Regions from separate parts of the Variovorax sp. R-27 genome, predicted to be linked through region 1. Evidence: predicted binding sites of a transcription regulator. Region 1 holds the regulator's gene; the other holds the start of a gene.

Region 1 (7,522 bases):
ACTCGGCGGGTACGCGACTGGCGATAGGCGCAGCACCCGAACACGGTGCCACGCGCTGACGTGGAATACCACTGGGAAGCGTACCGCCTGACCACAACAGGCGTTCAGCCGTTCGCCTGGGCAGCCCTTGTTTGGTTGAAGAACAAGGACCTCGTCTTCAAAGGACTGCCATGTACCAACGCAACATCCTGGTCGAACAGACCGATCCCGAAATCTGGGCCGCGATTCAAGCCGAAAACGCGCGCCAGGAACATCACATCGAGCTGATCGCCAGCGAGAACTACGCCTCGCCGGCCGTCATGGCTGCCCAGGGCTCGCAGCTCACTAATAAGTACGCCGAAGGCTATCCGGGCAAGCGCTACTACGGCGGCTGCGAGCACGTCGACGTGGCCGAGCAGCTGGCCATCGACCGCGTCAAGCAGATCTTCGGCGCCGACGCCGCCAACGTGCAGCCGCATTGCGGCGCCTCGGCCAACGAAGCCGTGATGCTCGCCTTCCTGAAGCCCGGCGACACCATCATGGGCATGAGCCTGGCCGAAGGCGGCCACCTGACCCACGGCATGCCTCTCAATATGAGCGGCAAGTGGTTCAACGTCGTGAGCTACGGCCTGGACGCCAACGAAGCCATCGACTACGACGCGATGGAACGCAAGGCGCACGAGCACATGCCCAAGCTCATCATCGCGGGCGCCTCGGCGTATTCGCTGCGCATCGATTTCGAGCGCTTCGCCAAGGTGGCCAAGGACGTCGGCGCGATCTTCATGGTCGACATCGCCCACTACGCAGGCCTCGTGGCCGCGGGCGTGTACCCCAACCCGGTGCCGCATGCCGACGTGGTCACCTCCACCACCCACAAGAGCCTGCGCGGCCCGCGCGGCGGCATCATCCTGATGAAGTCGCAGCACGAGAAGGCCATCAACAGCGCCATCTTCCCCGGCCTGCAAGGCGGCCCGCTGATGCATGTGATCGCCGCCAAGGCCGTCGCTTTCAAGGAAGCCATGGCGCCCGAGTTCAAGGCCTACCAGCAACAGGTGGTCAAGAACGCCCAGATCGTGGCCGACACCCTCACCCAGCGCGGCCTGCGCATCGTGAGCGGACGCACCGAAAGCCATGTGATGCTGGTCGACCTGCGCGCCAAGGGCATCACCGGCAAGGAAGCCGAAGCCGTGCTGGGCAGCGCCCACATGACGATCAACAAGAACGCGATCCCCAACGACCCGGAAAAGCCGATGGTCACCAGCGGCGTGCGCATCGGCACCCCCGCCATGACCACCCGCGGCTTCAAGGACGAAGAGGCCCGAATCACCGCAAACCTGATCGCCGACGTGCTCGAGAACCCGCGCGACGCGGCGAACATCGACGCCGTGCGCGCCAAGGTCCACGCGCTGACGAGCCGCTTCCCTGTCTACCGCTGATTCCGAGCAAGAAGACCTGACCGCATGAAATGCCCTTTTTGCGGTCATCTTGAAACGCAGGTCGTCGAGACCCGCGTTTCGGAAGACGCCGACTTCGTCCGCAGGCGCCGCCAGTGCAGCGCTTGCGACAAGCGCTTCACCACCTACGAGCGGCCGGACGTCAATTTTCCCGTCGTCGTGAAGAAGGACGGCAGCCGCGCCGACTTCGAATCGACCAAGGTGCGCGCCTCCATGATGCTGGCGCTGCGCAAGCGCCCGGTGAGCATCGAGCAGATCGACAACGCCCTGCTGCGCATCGAGCAGAAGCTGCTGGCCAGCGGCCTGCGCGAAATCGACTCGACCAAGGTCGGCGAGCTCGTGATGCGCGAACTCAAGAAGCTCGACAAGGTCGCCTACGTGCGCTTTGCCTCGGTGTACCGCAGCTTCGAGGACGTGGACGAGTTCAGGCAGTTGCTGCGCGATATCTGAGCCGCGTCGGCAACCGACGTACTCTCACAGGCACCTCAACGGTTCCAGCAAAGCTGCACCAGCGCACTCGAAGCGTCGGTGCTGCTGCCCGCCAGCTTGACGCCCAGCTGGTTGACCGTGAGGGTTCCGCACTCGTCATTGCGCGAAGCCCCCGCTGGAACGGCTTGCAAGGTGTAGCTGGTCTCGTTTCTTGCGACATAGCTGATGGAATAGTTCGCCGTGCCGGACGACGGCGACTGCCCCAGTCCGGCCGGCAGCGCGACGGTCGCCGGCGGATAGCGTCCGTTGGCGGTCATGTAGCGCTCGGTCCACTGCGCCGCCTGCAACAACTGCTGCTTCGCGTCGGCCCGCTTGGCCCGCAGCACGTAGCGCGTGTAGCTCGGGTAGGCGATGGCGGCGAGGATGCCGATCACCGCCGTCACGATCATGAGTTCGATCAGCGTGAAGCCGCGCGAGCGGCCCCGTCTACCAGACTGTGTCCTGGATTGCTTTTTCATGGTTCTCCTCCCTTCAGTCGGTCGACATCAGGCTGCGCCAGCCGAAGCGGCGCACGACGTCGGGCCGTGTCAACGTCTTGCACTCTCCGGCGGCATTGCAGATCACGTCCTTGCCCTTTTCCTTGTTCTTCGGCTGAAGAACCATGTCGTCCTTGCCGGAGCGATTCCGGAAGCCGGCATAGGCCCCCACCGCGCCGGAAGTGGAATACGCAATGCCCTCGGGCGCAGAGCCGCTGAAGAAGTCGATTACCAGCGACCAGCCGTCGTCGCCCGTTCCGGCGGTGCAGGTGACCGAATTGCTGCCTGAGCCGGGAATGGTGCTCGAGAACAGCCCGATGCCGCTGGTCAGCACATCACCCGGATAGACGACACGCTCTCCCGACGCAGGCAGCTTCAGGTGCCAGCCGCGCTTGGCCTCCGAGCCGGTGTAGCTCACGGCGTTGTGGGAGACGGTGCGCAACTCGGCATCGCCCTCCTCGACCGGTGTGGCGCCGATGGTCTGCGCCACGAGGTCGCTCCTCGTCGCGGTGCTCGAGCTTCCGTTGACCGGGTCCCAGATGCCGTACAGGTACTGGTCGGCGGTCGAGCGCTCGTCGCCGGAGGCGAACAGCCGACCGGTGCCGAACACCACCATGTAGCCACCGCGCGGATGCCCCACAACCACCGGCGCCGTCGTGATCGGCTGGCTGGCGCCGGCCGCGAACAGCGGCTTGTTGTCGAGGCCGGACGGGGTCGCGGCCCCGGTTGCGGCCGGACGATTCGAGCTGAGAGGCCCCATCGTGGCTTTCCACTGCCGGCTGTCGGTGCCGCCGAGGTCGAACTTCCAGAGATTGCCGAGCAGGTCTCCGGCGTAGACAAGGTCGACCTTGCCATCGCCATTGAGGTCCACCGGACGTGGCGCGGACAGGCCGTTGCCCGTGTCCTTCTCCTGCGTGACCGGCGCCGGAATCTTGAGCACCGCCTTGTCGCCATCGAGATACTGGATCCACAGCACCGCCTTCTCACTCTTGCTGTTGTAGCCGTTGCCCAGGATCAGGGCCTTTCGGTCGTTGCTCAACTGGGCGACCTGCAGCGCCCGCCCCGAGAAGGAATCGAGCGCAGGCTGCTGGAACTGATGGCCCAGGTCGTCGTCCGCAAGCGCGGTCGTGTCGATCAGCGCGACGCTGGCGGCCTTGCCCTCGTCGACGCTCTCGGGCCTGGTGGCGTCGAGCACGAAGTAGCCTTTGCCACCCGCGCCCAGCGTGCCCAAGAGCAAAGACTTCCAGTTCGCCGCCTTCTGCTCGTCGGTCGTCTTGGCCGAGGATGTCGGCCCCATGTAGATGTCGGCGACGAAGGCACTGCCGTCGACGTAGTACCGGTGGGTGTAGCCGCCTTCGCTGAGCCGCTTGAGATTCGGCGCCGCCGCCGTGCCGTAGAGGCCTTCGGGCACGTAGGCGAACGCCTCCTTGCCGGTGCTCGCGTTGAAAGCATGCAACATGCCGTCGTTGGCGCCGACATAGACCATCGGCGCGCGGGGGATGGCCGCGAACGCCGCATAGGCGTCGCCGGTGAAGCCGCTCTTCGGCTGTCCCGCGTACCAGACGCTGGAGCCCACGATGTCGCCGAGCACATGGCCGCGCTTGCGGAACTGGCGGCCGGCGCCCTCGTTGCTGCGGTCGCCGCGCAGGAAGTCGAGCACGGCCCGGCCGAGGGCGGTGCTCTCGGCGTCGGTGTCGGTGCTGGCCTTGAGCGCGGCCCTCTGCGCGTCGCTCAAGTCGGCCCACCTGAACGGCACGCCCGCGCCGGTGGTCGCTGCGCGGCCCCTCGACGCAGCCGTGGTACCGGAGAAGCTGAGTACAACGCGGTCCCGGTCGTGTGCGCCAGCGCTTGCCATGCGGGTATCGAGCAGGTCGCGCGCCGACCAGTCGGCTTTGGCAGCAAGCCTGCCGTCGGTGCCGAACTTCGTGGCGCTGAGCCTGCCGGACCAGTCGGCCGTGTCGTAGCCGGCCTGATAGACGGAAGTGTCTGTCGAGACTCGGGAAGCGCTGGCGGAAATGGAGGTCAGCGGGGTGCCGGTGTTGACCAGAACCTGTCCAAGGATGGATTTGAAGGCGCTGCTCAGGGCTTTGGCATTGGAAGCCGGCGTGAACGTGCCACGGCTGTTCAGGGCGGCATGCCAGAGGTCCATGCGTGCATTGCCACTGAACGGATCCAGCCATTGGATCGAGCCGTCGACCACGCCGGCATAGTCTCCGCTGTAGGTGGGGTGCAATGCAGTCGTCGAGATTTTCGGTCGCGACCACCAGTCACCCGCAGCACCGAACCCGATGAAGTGGGTCGTCAGGTGCTGCCAGGTGGCCGGATCGTTCTTGGGATTCCAGTACTCGGGAACCTTGGCACGCCCCACTGTCACATCGCCCGGTTCGGCAATGATCTTCCTCAGGCTGTTCGGCACGCCTGGTTGCAGATCGCGGGCCCAGTACTCGAAGGTCAAGTCAGCGAGCGTCGGACGCTTCATCCTCCCGAAGTTGTCGGCATAGGGTGCGTACGGCGCGTAGAGGGTGCCGTCCGGGAGCCGCCGGTGCGTGCCGTCTTCGTTGGCGACGATGGGCATGAAGCTCTCGAACCCCGAGGGAGGCCAGTAGTCGCCATCTGTCATGAAGATGTGGAACGACCTGCGGCAGCCCGACTGCGGGGCTCCGGCCACACCCGGATCATCCGAGAAGGGGCTGTGCTGGCCGGTGATCTGCATGTACTCGCCGGCACGGGTCATCATTTCGTGAAGAGGCGTGCCCCCCGTCGCCTGAACGGCATTGACCCAGGCCATGAAATTGGCGCGGTGCGTCCGGTCCAGCGAACGCATCAGGTTCGCGTTGACACGTCCGCCGATCCTGCAAGGAAGCGCGGCGCTTCTGAATGCAGCGCAGTTGCGATCACTGCGATCGTCGTTCAGCGCCTGCCAGGCGAGGCGGATGCGGTGATCGGGAATGTTGGCCTCGGAGAAGTTCTCCCTGAGAGCAGCCTGCAGGGCAGCCATGCCGCTGCCGTACATGCTTCCGGAGTTGTCGACGGAAACGATCACGTTCGGCGCCGGCTCCGCGACCGCGGCATTTCGCGGCACCTGCGCCAGCGGATACTGCGCGGCGTGCACGACGGTCTGTGCCAGCACCAGGCCGGACACGACGGCGCGTCCCGGCAGCTTCCTGATCCTCATCTCTTTCTCTCCCTATATTCAGTTCACCCCGGAGACCGGGTCCGGATCGAAGGACACCTGCAGCTCGACCTTCGTCGCATCCCCTTTGCCGGTGCCGCTGCGCGCTCCCGTGGCAGTCGCCGTGATGCGATACAGCGGATATTTGCTGTTCCTTCGATCGATCACCTCGATCCAGTACCTGGCGCCGCGCAGCGCCGGACTGCCGGCACTGGGCGCTCCGGTGAACTCGCCGTACCTGGCGTACTTGGCCTTGTAGGCATCGCCGCGCCAGAAGCGGTAGGCCTCGCTGCCTGCGGCGGCGGCGACCGAATCGGGTTCGGAGAAATAGCAGATGCCCCGCTCGCAGCTGTTGGGGCCGGCGTTCATGTAGGCGGTGACCCAGCCCGTATCCCGGTCGGGAAAGACGCGGCCGTCTTCTGCCTTGCGGCAGCGCGCCGCGGCAAGTGCCGAACACGCCACGTAGGTCTTGCTCGCGGAATCGAAGGCCAGTTGCCGGATGTCGCGCTCCGCATCCAGCAGCGCTGCCTCGGCAGCCTCGAAGGCGCGCTGGTATTCGCGCTGGCTGCCCGCCATCGACTCGAGAAGCACCGCGGTGCGCGCGCCACCGATCAGCAGCAGGGCCGAAAGCAGCAGCATGATCATCACGATGAACAGCGTGAAGCCATGCTGTGCCGGCAGTTCGCCGGCCAGCCTGCGGGCGGGACCTGTCGCCTTCGCCGTGCTCACAACGCCCCCAGGTCGTTTCGCAGCGAGAACACTGCCGTGTAGACGCGCCGCAGCTTGCCGTCGCCGCTCGTCTTCGAGACCCCGTCGCAGTCGACATGGCTGCCTGCAGGGTTGCTCCTGGAAGTGCCTGCGAGCTGCAGGCAGAGGCGAACCGTGCGGACGTCGCGGAAGCCCTCATCGACGTCGTCGGCCGTCACGTAGCGCACCACCTGCCGGCTTCCGGATGTGGCGCTGACCCCATACATGACGTCGAAACGCTCCACACCGTCGATGACCGGCTGCAGGGTCGTATTGCCGCTGCCCCGGCACCTGAGCACGCCGTCCGACACGGAGAACTCGCTGGTGATGAGCCGCGCATTGCCCTGCGCTTCGGGGGCGGCCCTGTCGTATTCGCCGCCCGAAGACCGCCCTGGCTCCTGACCCAGGCAGTCCTTGAAATAGTCGGGGTTCGGCGCATAGCCCAGCTTCAGCTTGTCATTGGCGGAGCCTCCCGCAGACTCCACGCCCTTGATCGCGAAGAAAGCCCGCTCGTCGTTCAGGTTGGTGCCCCGGTCGGCACTGACGTTGAAGTAGTAGAGCGGCTCAGTGGGATCGATGGGGATGTAGCCGGCCTGCCGTATCTGCTGGCCCAGCATCCTGAAGGCCAGCGCCGAGGACTGGTTGAGCGTGTTGACGTCGTCGCCGGTCATGGCGGCGCTGCGCGTGCCGAGCATGGCCGCGATCGCGGCCAGCACGATCAGCATGCCGACGACCAGCGCGACGAGGAACTCGACCAGCGTGAAGCCGGATGGCGTTCGGCGCTTCATGGCTGCGGCACCGCGACGGCGACTTCGAGGCAGGCCTTTCCCGTGGGGCACTGCCAGTTCGGGTCGGGCGCGATCGGGTCGATCACCGCCGGCTCATCCCAGGCAACGTGCATGAACAGCATGCCGCCCGCCGTCGCGCTGGCCTTCACGTCGGCCACCCCGCCGGGCAATGCGGCAGCTATCGCGCGCTTCCAGCTCCACAGATCGTGCGCCGCGAGTTCGGCGGCGTTGCAGGCGGCCCTGGCCCCCTCGCAAGAAGGGCTGGGCCGGTCGGCTGCTGCAGCCGACCAGTCTGACACGTACCGGCTGGGCTTCGCCGCCGCTGCTGCGGGATTGGCACGGATGCGATCGGCCATGTCGCCGGCCAGCTGCATCGCGAGGTTCTGGTTGCTTGCGCCGACGCTGTCGACCAGCACA
Region 2 (7,522 bases), 2.8 Mb from region 1:
AACCGCCCCAGCCTGATGGTATGGAGCGACGGCGCGCCGCTGGAGCCGGCGGTGCAGCGGCACCTGTTCGAGCCCTTCTTCTCTTCCGAAAGCCGCTCCAGCGGGCTCGGCCTGTTCCTGTGCCGCGAGCTGTGCCGGCGGCATGGCGCCACCATCGGCTACGAGCGGCGCGCGCTGGTGCCGGGCGGGCCCGAGGGCAACGAATTCTTCGTCAGCTTCGCCCCCAGCGAAAACCGGCTGACACAATAGCGCCGTGAGCACTCCCCCCCCTTCCACCCAGCGACCGGCGCAGATCCTGGTCATCGACGACGAACCCGACCTGCGCACGCTCTATGAATTGACGCTGCTGCGCGAGGGCTATCGCGTCGAGGCCGCGGGCAGCGTGTCAGAAGCCTGGCAGCACCTGGAGGCCGGCCGCTTCGACGCCGTGATCACCGACATGCGACTGCCCGACGGACAGGGCATGGAGATCATCCACCGCATCCAGAAGGCCCAGCGCAGCGAGCGCTGCGTGGTGATGACGGCATACGGTTCGGCCGAGAACGCGGTGGAAGCGCTGAAGGCCGGCGCCTTCGACTACCTCACGAAGCCGGTCGACCTGAAGCAGTTCCGCGCCGTCGTGGCTTCCGCCGTGCAGGCGCGGCTGGCGCCGCAGCCGGTGGCCAAGCCCGTGCAGGCGGTACCCGCGAGCAACAACAGCGCCGACGCAACGGTGGTCACCTCCGGCACCGGCATTGCCGCGCTCGACCGTCTCGTGGGCGAATCGGAGCCCATGCGCCTCGTCAAGTCGCGCATCGCCAAGGTGGCGCGCGGCATGGCGCCGGTGCTGGTGCGCGGTGAATCGGGCACCGGCAAGGAACTGGTTGCGCGCGCCGTGCATGCCTGCAGCCAGCGCAGCGAAGGCCCATTCGTCGCGGTGAACTGCGGCGCGATTCCCGAGAACCTGCTCGAGGCCGAATTCTTCGGCGCGCGCAAGGGCTCGTACACCGGCTCCTCGCAAGACCGTGACGGCTACTTCCAGGCCGCGCGCGGCGGCACGCTGTTTCTCGACGAGATCGGCGACCTGCCGCTGGCCATGCAGTCGAAGCTGCTGCGCGCGATCCAGGAGCGCAGCGTGCGCTCGATCGGCTCGACGCAGGAAGAAGCTGTCGACGTGCGCATCGTCAGCGCCACGCATAAAGACCTGCACGCCGAAGTGCAGGCCGGCCGCTTCCGTCAGGATCTTTTCTACCGCCTCAACGTGATCGAGATCGCGGTGCCCGCGCTGCGCGACCGCCGTGAGGACCTGCCCGCGCTGTGCGCCGCGCTGCTCTCGCGCATCGCACAGGACGGCGGCCTGCCCGTGCCGCATCTGTCGAACGAACTGCTGCGCCGCCTCGCGCAGCATCCGCTGAACGGCAACGTGCGCGAGCTCGAAAACCTGTTGCACCGCGCAGTGGCGCTGAACGACGGCGACGAACTTCATCTCGACCTGATGGGCGGCTTCACCGCTGCGGCCGAAGCCGCGGCGTCCGCGCCAGCACCGCTGTCGCCCGTCACCGACGCGCCTGTCGCGCTGGCTCCGCTTCCGAGCGTGCCGGTGGCGCCCCCCAAGGTCGCGCCGCCGCCGCTGCCCTCCGACCTGCAGGCCTATCTCGATCAGCAGGAGCGCGAGATCCTCGTGCGTGCGCTGCACGAGAGCGGCTTCAACCGCACCGCGGCCGCCGCGCGGCTCGGCATGAGCCTGCGCCAGATCCGCTACCGCATCGCGCGGCTGGGCATCACCACGCCCAACGGCGACGATGGCGCGAGCAGCCATGTCGACGACTGAAGCCAACGACAGCGGGCTCTGGCAAGCCGGCTGGTACCGCTTCGCGAAGGCGCTGCGCTCGCCGAACTTCGGACCCCGCCCCGCGGGCGTGCAGACCGACCTCATCGTGCTGCATTCAATCAGCCTGCCGCCCGGCGAATATGGCGGCGACGCGGTGCAGCAGCTGTTCACCAACCAGCTCGACTGGGACGCGCACCCCTACTTCCAGTCGATCCGCGACCTCGAGGTGTCCTCGCATTTCTTCGTGCGCCGCAACGGCGAACTCTGGCAGTTCGTGAGTTGCGACGATCGTGCCTGGCATGCCGGCGTGTCGTCGTGGCGCGGTCGCGGCAACTGCAACGACGACTCCGTCGGCATCGAGCTCGAAGGCCTCGAAGGCCAGCCCTTCGAAGAGCCGCAATACGAGACGCTCGCGAGCCTGTGCGCCGCGATCGCGCAGCACTACGCGATCGCGCACATCGCCGGCCACGAGCACATCGCGCCGGGCCGCAAACAGGATCCGGGCTCGGGCTTCGACTGGCGCCTGCTGCGCGAACAGCTCGGCTGGAATCCACAGATGTTTCCGCCGCAGGTGGTGCAGCGCTAATTTTTTCAATCGTGCGGCACCTCGTGATGCGTCGCTCTTGCAGCGCAGCAATGCGAAAATAGCAACCGCGCGATTCAGCAACCATGCGGCCTGCAGGCCCAAATCGGCTTGCAAGCCAAGCCCCATGCGGGTTGAGAGACCATAGGCCAGTATTCAAGCGGCATCGCTGGCCGTGTCCTATGGCGGAAGTAATACCGGCAATCCTTGTATCCATAGGAAAACGCTACATCTAGTGGGTTGTACACCCCCCGCACCCTAGATATAGTGTCCCCTGTCCGGTCATCCACACCGGCGCAGCGCCCGGCCCAGGCGCCGCCATCCAACAAGAATTGCCAACCGAGAGGAAGCGAATGCAAACTGCCCTGAACCCCCAATCGACCCCGCGTGCCGTTCCCTCGACGCCACCACAGCAGCAGCGAGACACTGCTGGCTCCCCCACCGGCCAGAACCTGGCCCACTACCAGATCATCCGCCGCAACGGCGCTGTCGTGCCCTTCGAGCCGAACAAGATCGCCATCGCGATGATGAAAGCCTTCCTGGCCGTGCACGGCACTCAGGGCGCGGCTTCGGCCAGCGTGCGCGAAACGGTCGACGTGCTCACGCAGGGCGTGATCCGCGCGCTGGTGCGCTCGCGTCCGGGCGGCGGCACCTTCCACATCGAAGACGTGCAAGACCAGGTCGAACTCGGCCTGATGCGCGGCGGCCATCATGAAATTGCCCGCGCCTACGTGCTGTACCGCGAACGCCGCACGCAGGAGCGCTCGAAGCAGGGCGAGCAAGACGTGCCGGCCGCGCCCGCACTGCACGTGCTGGACAACGGCGAGCTCGTCACCCTTGACCTGAACGAACTCAAGGGCCTGATCGAGTCGGCCTGCGAAAACCTGGGCGACAGCATCACGTCCGCACCGATCGTCGCCGAGACGATGCGCAACCTGTACGACGGCGTGCCGCTCGACGAGGTCTACAAGGCTTCGATCCTGGCGGCCCGTACGCTGATCGAGAAAGACCCCGACTACACCTTCGCCACCGCGCGCCTGCTGCTGCACACGATCTTCAAGGAGATCATCGGCCGCGAAGTGATGCCGGTCGACCGCGCCACCGCCTACGCCGACTACTTCCCGCAGTTCATCAAGAAGGGCGTGGACAACGACCTGCTCGACGAAAAGCTGCTGCAGTACGACCTGCCCCGCCTGGGCGCGGCGCTGAAGGCCGAGCGTGACAACCAGTTCGACTACCTCGGCCTGCAGACCCTGTACGACCGCTACTTCCTGCACGTGCGCAAGACCCGCATCGAGCTGCCGCAGGCCTTCTTCATGCGCGTGGCCATGGGCCTGTCACTGAACGAAATCGACCGCGAAGCCCGCGCCATCGAGTTCTACGAAGTGCTGTCGTCGTTCGACTTCATGTCGAGCACGCCCACGCTGTTCAACGCCGGCACGCTGCGCTCGCAGCTGTCGAGCTGCTACCTGACCACGGTGCCCGACGACCTCGACGGCATCTACGAGTCGATCAAGGAAAACGCGCTGCTGTCGAAGTTCGCCGGCGGCCTGGGCAACGACTGGACCCGCGTTCGCGCGCTCGGCAGCCACATCAAGGGCACGAACGGCGAATCGCAGGGCGTGGTGCCGTTCCTGAAGGTGGTGAACGACACGGCAGTGGCCGTGAACCAGGGCGGCAAGCGCAAGGGCGCTGTCTGCACGTATCTCGAAACCTGGCACCTCGACATCGAGGAGTTCCTGGAGCTGCGCAAGAACACCGGCGACGACCGCCGCCGCACGCACGACATGAACACCGCCAACTGGATCCCCGACCTGTTCATGCGCCGCGTGATGGAAAAGGGCACCTGGACGCTGTTCTCGCCCTCCAACGTGCCCGACCTGCACGACCTGTTCGGCGCCGACTTCGAGAAGGCCTACGTGGCCTACGAAGAGAAGGCTGCCCGCGGCGACATCAAGCCCGCGCGCACCATCCAGGCGACCGACCTGTGGCGCAAGATGCTCACGATGCTGTTCGAGACCGGCCACCCCTGGATCACGTTCAAGGACGCCTGCAACGTGCGCTCGCCGCAGCAGCACGCCGGCGTGGTGCACTCGTCGAACCTCTGCACCGAGATCACGCTGAACACCAGCGACACCGAAACCGCCGTCTGCAACCTGGGTTCCGTGAACCTGCTGCAGCATCTGAAGGGCGGCAAGGTCGACCAGGAAAAGCTGAAGAAGACGATCTCCACGGCGATGCGCATGCTCGACAACGTGATCGACATCAACTACTACGCCGTGAAGAAGGCGCGCGACTCGAACCTGCGCCACCGTCCGGTCGGCCTGGGCCTGATGGGCTTCCAGGACGCGCTGTACGAACTGCGCATTCCGTACGCCTCACAAGAGGCCGTGCAGTTCGCCGACGAGTCGATGGAAGCCATCTGCTACCACGCCTACTGGGCCTCGACCGACCTGGCGCGCGAGCGCGGCAAGTACTCGAGCTACAAGGGCTCGTTGTGGGACAAGGGCATCCTGCCGATCGACTCGCTCGACCTGCTGGAAAAGGCACGCGGCGGCTACGTCGAGGTCGACCGCTCGGCCACCCTCGACTGGGACGCGCTGCGCTCGAAGATCAAGGCCGACGGCATGCGCAATTCGAACTGCGTGGCCATCGCACCGACGGCGACCATCTCGAACATCATCGGCGTGGACGCGTCGATCGAACCCTGCTTCGGCAACCTGTCGGTCAAGTCGAACCTGTCGGGCGAATTCACCGTGATCAACCACTACCTGGTGCGCGACCTGAAGCGCCTGGGCCTGTGGGACGACGTGATGGTGATGGACCTGAAGCACTTCGACGGTTCGCTGCGTCCTATCGACCGCGTGCCGCAGGATGTGAAGGCGCTCTACGCCACCGCGTTCGAAGTCGAAACCACGTGGCTGGTCGAAGCCGCTGCGCGTCGCCAGAAGTGGATCGACCAGGCGCAGTCGCTGAACATCTACATGGCCGGTGCATCGGGCAAGAAGCTCGACGACACCTACAAGCTCGCATGGCTGCGCGGCCTGAAGACCACGTACTACCTGCGTACGCAGAGCGCGACGCACGCCGAGAAGTCGACGGTGCAATCGGGCCGTCTCAACGCGGTGTCGTCGGGCAACGACGCACCCTCGGGCATGAGCGCACTCGAAGCCGCCGCTGCTGCAGCGAAGGCACAGATGAGCGCAATGCCCGCCACCGACATCGCGTTCTGCGGTGTGGACGATCCGACCTGTGAAGCGTGCCAATAACGCGTCGATGCTCGCGACAGTGAGTCAGTGAGGTGCATGCAAAAAATCGCGCGACGTTCACTCAATGAAGGCATTGACTGACATCGCGCGATGCATGCGAGCAACATAACAACCACATAAATGGCGTGCGATGTGAACGAGCACTTTGCAACTCACATCGTTACTCCGATAATTTGAGCATTGGATTTTTCTATGTTGACCTGGGACGAAGAAGTCAAGCCCTCCTTACCAAAGGATATGCAACAAGGATTGCAGCACCACAACGCATCGACCAGCGGCTTGCCCGCAGGCCGTTCGGTGGACGCTCCGACTTCGTCGATTGCGCAACCCGCGCTCCGCGCGCTCGATGACGGCGCGGTCGTGCGTCCAGTTGCCGCCGCCGCAGTAGCAACGCCTGCTGCCACCCAACGCGTCAAGGCTTCCGACAAGCGCATCATCAACGGCCAGACCGACGTCAACCAGTTGGTGCCGTTCAAGTACAAGTGGGCGTGGGAAAAGTACCTCGCCACCTGCGCCAACCACTGGATGCCGCAGGAAGTGAACATGACGCGCGACATCGCGCTCTGGAAAGACCCGAACGGCCTGACCGAAGACGAGCGCCGCATCGTCAAGCGCAACCTCGGCTTCTTCGTGACCGCCGACTCGCTGGCCGCCAACAACATCGTGCTGGGCACCTATCGCCACATCACGGCCCCCGAATGCCGCCAGTTCCTGCTGCGCCAGGCCTTCGAGGAAGCGATCCACACGCACGCGTACCAGTACATCGTCGAGTCGCTCGGCCTGGACGAGAGCGAGATCTTCAACGCCTACAACGAAGTGCCGTCGATCCGCGAGAAGGACCAGTTCCTGATCCCGTTCATCGACGCCATCAGCGACCCGAACTTCAAGACCGGCACCCACGAGACCGACCAGACGCTGCTCAAGTCGCTCATCGTGTTCGCCTGCCTGATGGAAGGCCTGTTCTTCTACGTCGGCTTCACGCAGATCCTCGCGCTGGGCCGCCAGAACAAGATGACCGGCGCTGCCGAGCAGTACCAGTACATCCTGCGTGACGAGTCGATGCACTGCAACTTCGGCATCGACCTGATCAACCAGCTCAAGCTCGAAAACCCCGGCCTCTGGACCTCCGAGTTCAAGGCCGAGATCAAGGCGCTCTTCATGCGCGCCGTCGAGCTCGAATACAAATACGCCGAAGACACCATGCCACGTGGCGTGCTCGGCATGAACGCCTCCATGTTCAAGGGCTACCTGCGCTACATCGCCAACCGGCGTGCACAGCAGATCGGCCTCGAAACGCTCTTCCCGAACGAAGAAAATCCGTTCCCCTGGATGAGCGAAATGATTGACCTGAAGAAAGAGCGCAACTTTTTCGAAACCCGCGTGATCGAGTACCAGTCGGGTGGTGCGCTCTCCTGGGATTGAATCTTTCGACAAGAATTAATGAATTCAAGAATTGCCCTTGCCACCGATCGCGCCAAAGAGCGCGGCATGGACTGGGGCTCAGGTGTTCATGGTGCTGGGGCTCAGATCTCAACGCCATGAATCGCTTCACGCTACCCAACGTGCGTGGAGTGCTTCAATAGGTTGATTTTTTCAACTTGATCAAGGAGAAATAGAAATGGCAACTGCAAAGAAAGCGCCGGCTAAGAAAGCCGCTGCAAAGAAGGCTCCGGCAAAGAAGGCTGTGGCCGCTAAGAAGGCTCCGGCAAAGAAGGTAGCCGCCAAGAAGGCACCGGCCAAGAAGGTCGCTGCCAAGAAGGCTCCTGCGAAGAAGGTAGCCGCCAAGAAGGCAGCACCGGCCAAGAAGGCCGCTGCCAAGAAGGCTCCGGCGAAGAAGGCCGTAGCGAAGAAGGCGCCTGC

What was found. The regulator NrdR, encoded in region 1, represses ribonucleotide reductase genes. The targets are predictions, from matches to a motif close to CACNANATNTNGTG.
Region 2: ACN9MV_RS05300 (ribonucleoside-diphosphate reductase subunit alpha) is a predicted target of NrdR. The motif match lies at 2,650-2,663, and genes of this name have one in related genera.

The regions. Positions count from the first base shown of each region.
Region 1 covers NZ_CP183984.1:4,015,719-4,023,240, forward strand. Annotated here, with positions in the region: ZMP/ZTP riboswitch at 4-129, shown strand; gene glyA (serine hydroxymethyltransferase) at 171-1,415, shown strand; gene nrdR (transcriptional regulator NrdR) at 1,440-1,883, shown strand; gene ACN9MV_RS18820 (type IV pilin protein) at 1,919-2,380, opposite strand; gene ACN9MV_RS18825 (PilC/PilY family type IV pilus protein) at 2,394-5,573, opposite strand; gene ACN9MV_RS18830 (pilus assembly PilX family protein) at 5,592-6,299, opposite strand; gene ACN9MV_RS18835 (PilW family protein) at 6,296-7,105, opposite strand; gene pilV (type IV pilus modification protein PilV) at 7,102-7,522, opposite strand, start outside.
Region 2 covers NZ_CP183984.1:1,184,902-1,192,423, reverse strand. Annotated here, with positions in the region: gene ACN9MV_RS05315 (two-component system sensor histidine kinase NtrB) at 1-249, shown strand, start outside; gene ACN9MV_RS05310 (sigma-54-dependent transcriptional regulator) at 254-1,810, shown strand; gene ampD (1,6-anhydro-N-acetylmuramyl-L-alanine amidase AmpD) at 1,797-2,396, shown strand; gene ACN9MV_RS05300 (ribonucleoside-diphosphate reductase subunit alpha) at 2,747-5,662, shown strand; gene ACN9MV_RS05295 (ribonucleotide-diphosphate reductase subunit beta) at 5,855-7,084, shown strand; gene ACN9MV_RS05290 (histone H1-like DNA-binding protein) at 7,281-7,522, shown strand, end outside.